2 regions of the Pectobacterium aroidearum genome follow, and region 2 is predicted to be linked to the other one. Evidence: predicted binding sites of a transcription regulator. Region 2 holds the regulator's gene; the other holds the start of a gene.
What was found. Region 2 encodes PurR, which represses purine synthesis genes. Its sites were predicted from a motif close to CANGCAAACGTTTGCNTG; they were not measured.
Positions count from the first base shown of each region.

Region 1: AB8809_RS19150 (NCS2 family permease) is a predicted target of PurR. The motif match lies at 3,024-3,041, and genes of this name have one in related genera.

Region 1 is NZ_CP166097.1:4,254,815-4,259,678, reverse strand. Features, by position in the region: gene AB8809_RS19165 (DUF1176 domain-containing protein) at 1-952, opposite strand, end outside; gene lpxP (kdo(2)-lipid IV(A) palmitoleoyltransferase) at 1,329-2,252, shown strand; gene AB8809_RS19155 (hypothetical protein) at 2,507-2,911, opposite strand; gene AB8809_RS19150 (NCS2 family permease) at 3,154-4,509, shown strand; gene AB8809_RS19145 (Na+/H+ antiporter) at 4,789-4,864, shown strand, end outside.
Region 2 is NZ_CP166097.1:2,231,091-2,235,954, reverse strand. Features, by position in the region: gene rnt (ribonuclease T) at 1-45, shown strand, start outside; gene AB8809_RS10345 (Grx4 family monothiol glutaredoxin) at 159-509, opposite strand; gene AB8809_RS10340 (NlpC/P60 family protein) at 851-1,702, shown strand; gene AB8809_RS10335 (YnhF family membrane protein) at 1,798-1,887, opposite strand; gene purR (HTH-type transcriptional repressor PurR) at 2,294-3,319, shown strand; gene cfa (cyclopropane fatty acyl phospholipid synthase) at 3,520-4,671, shown strand; gene AB8809_RS10320 (riboflavin synthase) at 4,733-4,864, opposite strand, start outside.

The DNA of each region.
Region 1 (4,864 bases), 2.0 Mb from region 2:
CATCCCATGTCCAGGATTCATAGCTCATGCAGTCCGCGAGTCCGCGTCCTTTATGCGCAGAGGTAATTTCACCGTTTTCGTAATCTGTGCCATCTGTCGTCACGAGCTGTGGCTGAGTCTGCATGGCGTTATCGATGATCCAGTAGGCGTAGCCTTCGTTGTAAGCCGCGCGCCAGCAAAGGGTGCTGAGCAGGGACAGGCTGTCATTTAGTGGAGTGAGCTCAATAGGCTCCGCTTTTTGGTCATCTTGCGGTAGCAATCTATCGCAGTCGCTATTTAGCGTTTTAAGCAGTTTTTTCTGGAGAGCCGACTGTTCCGCGTCTGTCAGATTTCGCGATGGCGCCTGTTTAGTGACTGCTGCGTAGATAACAGGGGCTGGTACGGCAGGTAACGCACTGCTTTTATTTCCTTTTTTGGTGATGGCGTCTGTTGTACCAATGCGACCTTGTTTCTCATCCATTTTTAACAGTACGGCGTAGGCACCGGCCCCGGACAGTTCGGAAACGGCACCATTGTGACGAAAAGCTACTTTCTCGCTTCCTTTTAGAGCCTGCAATACGACGGGAATTTGTTTCTCATTTAGCTGCCAGAGATTGTCTCTGGTCGGGGTGAGCAGGCCTTTATCCACGCCATCAATGGTTAGCGTGAGTGTGGTGCCTTTAGGAATCGCTTGGTATACCTCAGCGAGCATGACGTCTGCCGTTATTGGCGTATTTTGCCCTGCATGACGTGTGAGAAGCAGTGAAATTCCAGGAACATCTTGCTCTTCCCCCGCGTACTGCTCTTCGGATGAGTAGCCGGCTGCTCGGCACGTCAGCGTGTTATCACAGACCACTTCCCAGTCTTTATGAGAGAAAGAACTATCGGTGGATGTTGTGGCAAACGCCAGGGCCGGGGTACTCGCGATGAGAGCGGCTAGTATAGGGAGGCGGGAAGGGAGAGAAATCGTCATTTTCCATCAAATCCTTGATTATCTTATTATTTGTCATCGACGCTGTCTGAACGTCAGGGAGCGAATCGCTTTTTTGATATATGCCAAGATGTTAACGTTAGACTACGCGATATTGCGAATATTTCTTATCCGACCACTCCTTTATTAAGAATGAATCGGGTATGATTCTTCTGCCGTCAACCGTTCATCGGTTGCTCAACATCCCCTCTGTGTTATCAGCATGTTCATCCTGCTTTTTAACCTCATGCGTGATAACGGTCAGAACTAGTTTTCCACACAGCTGAAACGATTCCTATAAATAAGTGTCATGATAGATGTAGCGCGATGAGTACGACTCTTTATGCGGTACGCTGTTAATCACTTAAAGACGAGTATCATGAAAATTAAGCAAACTTTTACCAGGGCATTACTCCACCCACGCTATTGGACGACTTGGTTCGGCCTTGGCGTGCTGTTTTTATTAGTTCAACTTCCTTACCCGCTGCTGATGAAAATCGGGAGCAATGCGGGTCGCCTGTCCCGCGTTTTTCTTAAACGTCGTGTGTCGATTGCCAGACGTAACCTTGAATTATGCTTCCCTACGATCTCCGACGACGAAAAGGAAGCGATGATCGACAGCAACTTTGCGTCGCTTGGAATGGCATTGGTCGAAACGGGCATGGCCTGGTTCTGGTCCGATCGTCGCGTGCGTCACTGGTTTGATGTTTCGGGACTGGAGCATTTACATCAGGCTACAGCAAAAGGCCAGGGCGTGATGGTGATTGGTATTCACTTTATGTCGCTGGAACTGGGCGGCAGGGCGATGGGGCTATGTCGGCCGATGATGGCGATGTACCGTCCGCACAATAATAAAGCGATGGAAATGGTGCAAACCTGGGGACGTTCTCGTTCGAACAAGGCGATGATTGACCGTAAAGATCTACGTGGCATGGTGCAAGCACTGAAACGCGGAGAAGCCGTTTGGTTCGCGCCCGATCAGGATTACGGCCCTAAAGGCAGCGTGTTTGCCCCGTTCTTTGCAGTGAAAAATGCGGCGACAACCAGCGGTACGTACACGATCAGTCGTCTGGCAAAACCGGCGATGATGACGACGGTGCTGATTCGTAAGCCTGATGCCTCTGGCTACCAGCTGGTGATTCAGCCCGAATTACAGGATTACCCTTATCATGATGAACAGGCTGCGGCGTGTTATATGAATAAGGTGATTGAGAAAGAAATCATGCGTGCGCCTGAGCAGTATCTCTGGCTGCACCGTCGTTTTAAAACGCGCCCGGCTGGGGAAGTGTCGCTCTACGCCTGATGGCATCAGCACGTGTGATATCTGATGGCGCTTCTGCGCCATCGCTGTATTGGTGATGCAGAATTCGTTACATATCGTGTAAAACAAAAATGGCCGCCGGATGGCAGCCATTTTATGGTGGTTAACGTACTGAGTACGATTAACGGAAGATAGCGTGGGGGTTAACACCGCGATAGGTTTTGCCCAACGCTTTTAATATTTGATTGATTTTGCGGACAACGCGCATCTTTTTTATCCCCACGATTCTTAAATAATTATTGGTTGAAAGTACCAAAGTTGATGTTGATGTTTTCAAACATAGCGATGATTTTGTTCAGCAGTTTCATGGTCATTTCCTCATTGTTAGTTGATTGTTTTTCTGTGATGCTGTTCACGTTTTTAAGAATACTCGCACTGATACGGGTGGTCAACTTTTTTGTGATGAGAATCACAAAAAAATGAACGATCAGTTTGTGAGGAGTAAACCGCTGTTTTGATTTTCGTCTAAAAACCGTTTCTGCTTTTTCTTCATACTGACGCGTTTTCAGCGAGTTGCCCGATTGAACGTTAGGTGTACTGGCTGAAGGCGTCCTTATCGGACAGATTAAGTGAGATAGGTAAATTGTCTCGATTAGCAGTTGAAATACGCGTGGGTGAAGCGGGATAATCGTGCGCTTCACATTGCCAGACGCCGTTTTATCCAGCTCGTTTTAGTACCGCCTGTTTTGATACAGCAATGTCTTTATACGGTAATGTTTTGATACAACAACGTTTTCCGGTTTTGCATTCAGCGAGTTAATCGTTTGCGTGCGGAGCCATACGGTTCATGATGCGCCAGTGATGTGGGTGCATTCGCGGAGCAAGGCCGCGGGAACCGGTCAAATTGATCTTAAATAATAATGGCATTTCAGGGGATACCACCATGTCAAACACCACCCGTCAGGCAGGCTCGCAGGGCACGCTTGATGCTTTTTTCAAAATTACACAGCGCGGCAGTAATGTGCGTCAGGAAGTGTTAGCTGGCCTGACGACGTTTCTGGCGATGGTTTACTCGGTGATTGTGGTACCGAGTATGCTGGGCAAGGCCGGCTTCCCGCCTGCGGCCGTATTTGTTGCAACCTGTCTGGTTGCCGGTCTGGGATCGCTGTTGATGGGGTTGTGGGCTAATCTGCCAATGGCGATTGGTTGTGCGATTTCACTGACGGCGTTTACCGCATTCAGTCTGGTGCTGGGGCAGCAAATCAGCATTCCTGTGGCATTGGGTGCGATCTTCCTGATGGGCGTTCTGTTTACCATCATTTCCGTCACCGGCATCCGTTCTTGGATTTTGCGTAACCTGCCGATGGGCGTTGCACACGGAACGGGGATTGGTATTGGCCTGTTTCTGCTGATTATTGCCGCTAACGGTGTGGGTTTGGTGGTAAAAAACCCGATTGATGGCCTGCCGGTCGCACTGGGCAATTTCACTTCTTTCCCTGTCGTTATGTCCCTGCTGGGACTGGCGGCGACCATCGGTTTAGAGAAACGTCGCGTACCGGGCGGTATTCTGCTGGTTATCATCGCGATCTCTATTCTGGGGCTGATTTTTGACCCGAATGTAAAATTCTCTGGCTTCTTTGCGTTGCCGAGCCTGACGGCGGCTGACGGTTCGTCGCTGATCTTCAGTCTGGATATCATGGGTGCATTGCAGCCGATGGTTCTGCCGAGCGTACTGGCGCTGGTGATGACAGCGGTGTTCGATGCTACCGGTACGATCCGTGCCGTAGCCGGACAGGCGAATCTGTTGGATAAAGACGGACAAATCATCAACGGTGGTAAGGCGCTGACCGCAGACTCCGTGAGTAGCATTTTCTCCAGTCTGGTCGGAACGTCACCGGCAGCGGTCTACATCGAATCCGCAGCGGGTACGGCGGCGGGGGGCAAAACTGGCCTAACGGCAACCGTAGTGGGTGTGCTGTTCCTGTTGCTGCTGTTTGTCTCTCCGTTAGCGTATCTGGTACCTGGCTATGCCACAGCACCCGCGCTGATGTATGTCGGCCTGCTGATGTTGGGCAACGTTTCCAAACTGAATTTTGATGACTTTGTGGACGCGATGTCCGGTCTGGTATGTGCCGTATTCATCGTACTGACCTGTAACATTGTGACCGGTATTATGCTGGGCTTTGGCGCGCTGGTATTAGGCCGCATCTGCGCTGGCGAATGGCGTAAACTGAACATTGGTACCGTCATTATCGCTGTCGCGCTGGTGGTGTTCTACGCTGGCGGCTGGGCGCTGTAATCCCTTCTAACAGACCTTCTGGCTCCGCCCAGAAGGTCTGTTATTCCTCGTCTTTCCTTCCTCTTTTCCTTCTCTATTATTTCTCGCGCCAAACGCGATTTTATGTGCCCTTTTATTGGCTTTGGGTTGATGTCACTTGTGTGATAATCAATCTTGTTATTAATCTAAATTTCGGCCAAAAATCCATTTTCATACCGGACTAAATGCGTTAAATATGGAAGGGGTGTTTGCTCGCTAACAGGCAGAATTTTTTGATTTAGGAGTACGTCTAAGGAAAGCATGGAAATATTTTTTACGATTCTTGTTTTGACCCTGGTTGTATCCCTGTCCGGGGTGGTTACCCGCATTTTACCTT
Region 2 (4,864 bases):
GCGCTGGAAGAAAATTCGCTGGAAGACGTATCAGCCGAAGACTGAAAAAATGGGAAATCCAGAGAACAAAAAACGGGTGCCATGAGGCACCCGCTGGAAGAGGATTTACGCTCGCATCGTAACAACATTACGCATCGTCATTACGCCAAAAGAAAGTATTACTCTTGATCGGCCTGCTGCGATTTGTATTTGTCTGCCGTTTCTTTGATCAGCGGTTGCAGTTCGCCACGCTGAAACATTTCAACCACGATATCACAACCGCCAATCAACTCACCATCAACCCACAGCTGCGGGAATGTCGGCCAGTTCGCGTACTTCGGAAGCTCAGCGCGGATATCCGGGTTCTGTAAAATATCAACATACGCAAAACGCTCGCCACATGCAGACAACGCCTGAACGGTCTGTGCGGAAAAACCACAGCTTGGCAATTTCGGGGAGCCTTTCATGTACAGCAAAATCGGGTTTTCAGCAATTTGGCGCTGAATTTTTTCAATTGTCGGTGTCGTCATCTTCTTGCTTCCTTAAACCTATAGGATGGCTAACGTCCAAAACGCTAGCCATGAGCCGCCGTCAGAGGTACCACGACAGCGACATTGACTCAGTGATATTGTACCGATGCCACTAGCCACAAAAAAACGCCATTTTTTGTAAGGGTATTTTCCCTGCAAGTTATTCGCCATTGATGAAATCAACACCAGAATGCGTTGATAAATCAATCGAAAAAACAACTATTAACGTTTTTTCACTATTCTGTATGAATAAAGCGGTCATGCCCACTTTTTTATGACGCCGTTTTCAGGAATACTGTGCGGATTGAGCGAGTTAAGGATTATGTTCGGTCACTTTTATTATGCGCTTATTTATTACTCTTTTTATATTATTTTTCAGTAATCTATCCCTGAACGTCGTTCAGGCTGCGCCGCATACCCCGCATTCTGCGCCGAAGAAAAGCGCCGTTGAAGAAACCAACAAGAAAAGCCGCCAAACAAAGGGTAATGCTAAATCACCGACACCGATCAAAAGCAAAAAACCAGAACCTACCGCCGCCAGAACGAAAACCAAGCCCCGTAGCGCGAACAAATCAACAGAGAAAAAGCCATCCCGGACGCAAAGCAGCACGCCCGCGCTAGTGAAAAAAAACCTCAAAAAGCTGAAGCCTGAAGAAGAGAAGCAGACGACCGCGCAGGTCAGAGTCAAAACCGGGCTGAAAAAGACAGTGCTCAAGGGAAAGGTAGATAAAAACCCGTCACCCACGGAAAAAGGAATGGCGCTGAGCGCGGCACATAAAAAGCGTTATCAGCATGCCAAAACGACAGCAATGAATAAGTTGATGAGCCAGATAGGTAAGCCTTATCACTGGGGCGGTTCATCACCCTTTACTGGATTCGACTGCAGCGGGCTGGTCTATTACGCGTACAAAGATGTCGTTAAAATCCAAATTCCGCGCACCGCTAACGAAATGTATCATCTGCGTGATGCCGCTCCGATTAAAAAGAGCGAACTGGAAAGCGGCGATTTGGTGTTCTTCCGCATCAATAATCGTGGCGCAGCCGATCACGTCGGAGTTTATCTGGGAGAAGGGAAATTTATTCAGTCGCCGCGTACAGGTTCAGATATTCGTATCAGCAAGCTGAGTGAAGATTACTGGCAGGAGCACTACGTGGGCGCGCGTCGCGTGGTCACACCGCAGACAATTCGTTAAGAGACAGACAACCTACATCGAATGGAAATGATTCAGACACGTTTTATGTAGCATCAACGTGTCTGAATACCTAGCCTGTGCAGAGCATCGTTCGGTTAATTCAGCACCGCAATAAAACTAAACGTGATGATGACAGCCAACGAGCCAACGGTTGTCAGCAAAGACATCTTCAGATCTGTATCCATAAACCACTCCTTTATTAGCGAACAAATTTTAGCTGAAAATTTCACCTGAAAGCGCTATCTGAAATAAAGACACCGCGATTCACAGCCGAACCCATTTAGGCAGTTAAATCTACAAATAATAGGGTTATTACGATTCTTTCATAATTCTAGTGAAAAATCTCGGACGTATGCATCACTAATAGTATAAATTACCCCTTTCACTTTCATGATAAATCGGACACAATCCGCTGTTTATGAAAGCGCTGCGTATCAGTCGAAAAACGTCAACCCAGATCCCTTCGGTATAACATTCGGCATTCTCCTTCTGAAATCCTGTTTTTTAGCTTAGAAGAAGAACATTAAACGTAGGCAAACGATTAACAATATACTTACGTCTGTAACAGGTAAGTTCAGGAGTCATTTTTAGATGGCAACGATTAAAGATGTGGCAAAACGTGCTGGCGTTTCCACCACAACCGTATCGCACGTGATCAATAAAACACGTTTCGTCGCCGAAGAGACCAAGGCAGCCGTCAGGGCGGCAATCAAAGAATTGCACTATTCGCCCAGCGCCGTCGCCCGCAGCCTCAAAGTTAATCACACCAAATCTATCGGTTTGCTGGCCACATCCAGCGAAGCGCCCTACTTCGCCGAAATCATTGAAGCTGTCGAAAACAGCTGCTACGCCAAGGGTTACACGCTGGTGCTGTGTAATTCGCATAACGACATCGGTAAACAGCGCGCCTATCTCTCCATGCTGGCGCAAAAACGCGTCGACGGCCTGCTGGTCATGTGCGCCGAATATCCACCTGAACTGTTGGCGATGCTGAAAGATTATCGCAGCATTCCGATGGTCGTGATGGACTGGGGGCAGATGCACAGCGATTTTACCGATACGATTATCGATAACGCCTTTGAAGGCGGTTATATGGCCGGTCGCTACCTGATCGAACGTGGTCATCGGGATATCGGTGCTATCCCTGGTATTCAAGAACGTAACACCGGCAGCGGACGCTACCTCGGCTTCTTAAAAGCGTTAAAGGAAGCCGACATCACCGTGCGTGAAGAGTGGGTTGTTCAGGGCGATTTCGAGCCGGAGTCCGGTTATAAAGCGATGCATCAAATTCTCGCGCAGAAACAGCGGCCAACGGCCGTATTCTGCGGTGGCGATATCATGGCGATGGGCGCGATCTGTGCGGCAGATGAATTAGGTCTGCGCGTGCCGCAGGATATTTCGGTGATCGGTTATGACAACGTGCGCCACGCGCGTTTCTTTACGCCGGCACTGACGACCATCCATCAGCCGAAAGAGCGTCTGGGGCAGTCTGCTTTCGCGATGTTGCTGGATCGCATTACCAGCAAGCGGGAAGATGCGCACGTCATCGAAGTGCACCCGACGCTGATTGAGCGCCGCTCGGTTGCAGACGGCCCTTACCTCGACTATCGCCGCTAACGGCAGCAATACCGTCCAAACGATTTTTCTATTCCTGTTCGCTTTCCTCTCTGCTTCAGCCCATTTTCTTGTATGCTGGCTGAAGCAGTTATAAATCTACTATCGCGTTTCATTTCCTCTGGTGACAGCCGATTACGTCGGCTGCGATAAGTGCTGTCCAGGTGTTTTACGATACTTTTACATAAAGTTAAGGAGACATGATGGGTTCACCTTATACAGAAGAATGGGATCACGATGCCACGCCTTGGTTCCGCATAATGCGGGATAAGTTGGCCGCTGCGGATATCATAATCAACGGTACCCGCCCTTTTGACATCCGCGTGATTAATCCCGGCATTTTTAAACGTGTCTTGCGAGAAGGTTCATTGGGATTAGGTGAAAGCTATATGGATGGGTGGTGGGAGTGTGAACGGCTGGATATGTTTTTCCATCGTGTCCTGCGCGCAGGGCTAGGGAAAACCTTACCTCACCGCCTGCACGATGCCATGCGAGTCGCCCTCTCTCGCGTCACGAATTTACAATCCCGTCGGCGCGCTCAAGTGGTCGGTGAAGTGCACTACGACCTGGGGAACGATCTTTTTACCCTCATGCTGGATCCTTACATGCAATACTCCTGCGCCTACTGGAAACAGGCACAAACGCTGGAACAGGCACAGGAAGATAAACTCACCATGATTTGTGAAAAACTCCAGCTTAAATCCGGCATGACGCTGCTGGATATCGGCTGCGGATGGGGCGGGCTTGCTGAGTTCGCGGCGCGGCGTTACGGTGTTTCCGTTTACGGCATCACCATTTCCAGAGAACAGCAGGCACTGGCACAACAGCGCTGTCAGGATCTGGACGTCATCGTTGCGTTACAAGACTACCGCGATCTGAACCAGCAATTCGATCGGATTGTTTCTGTTGGCATGTTTGAACACGTCGGCCCGCGTAACTATGGCACTTACTTTCGCATGGCAAAGCGTAATCTAAAGCCTGATGGACTGTTTCTGCTGCATACCATCGGAGCCAATAAGACCACCCCACACATTGACCCCTGGATGAATAAATACATTTTCCCCAACGCCTGCATTCCCTCCATACAGCACATTGCGCAGGCGAGTGAGCCTTACATGGTGATGGAGGACTGGCACAACTTCGGTGCCGATTACGATCGCACATTAATGGCATGGCAAGCCCGTTTTCAGCAATGTTGGCCGCAACTTGCCACACGCTACACTGAACGCTTTCGTCGAATGTTCAGCTATTATTTGAACGCTTGTGCAGGGGAATTCAGAGCAAGAGAACTTCAGCTCTGGCAGATCGTATTCAGTATCAATGGAATAGATGGTGGATTACGCGTTTCACGCTGAGAGGAAAGAGAAAACCGGACGAGGTTGTTCGTCCGGTTTACAAAAACAGGCAACGTAGAAATTACGCTTCGTTGGCGGGGTCGCTCGCCTGCTTGCTGGCCAACACGCGTTCAACCGTATCCACTACGGCCTGTGTCTGCGGATCGATTTCAATGTTGATGCGATGCCCCAGACGTTTCTGTCCCAGCGTCGT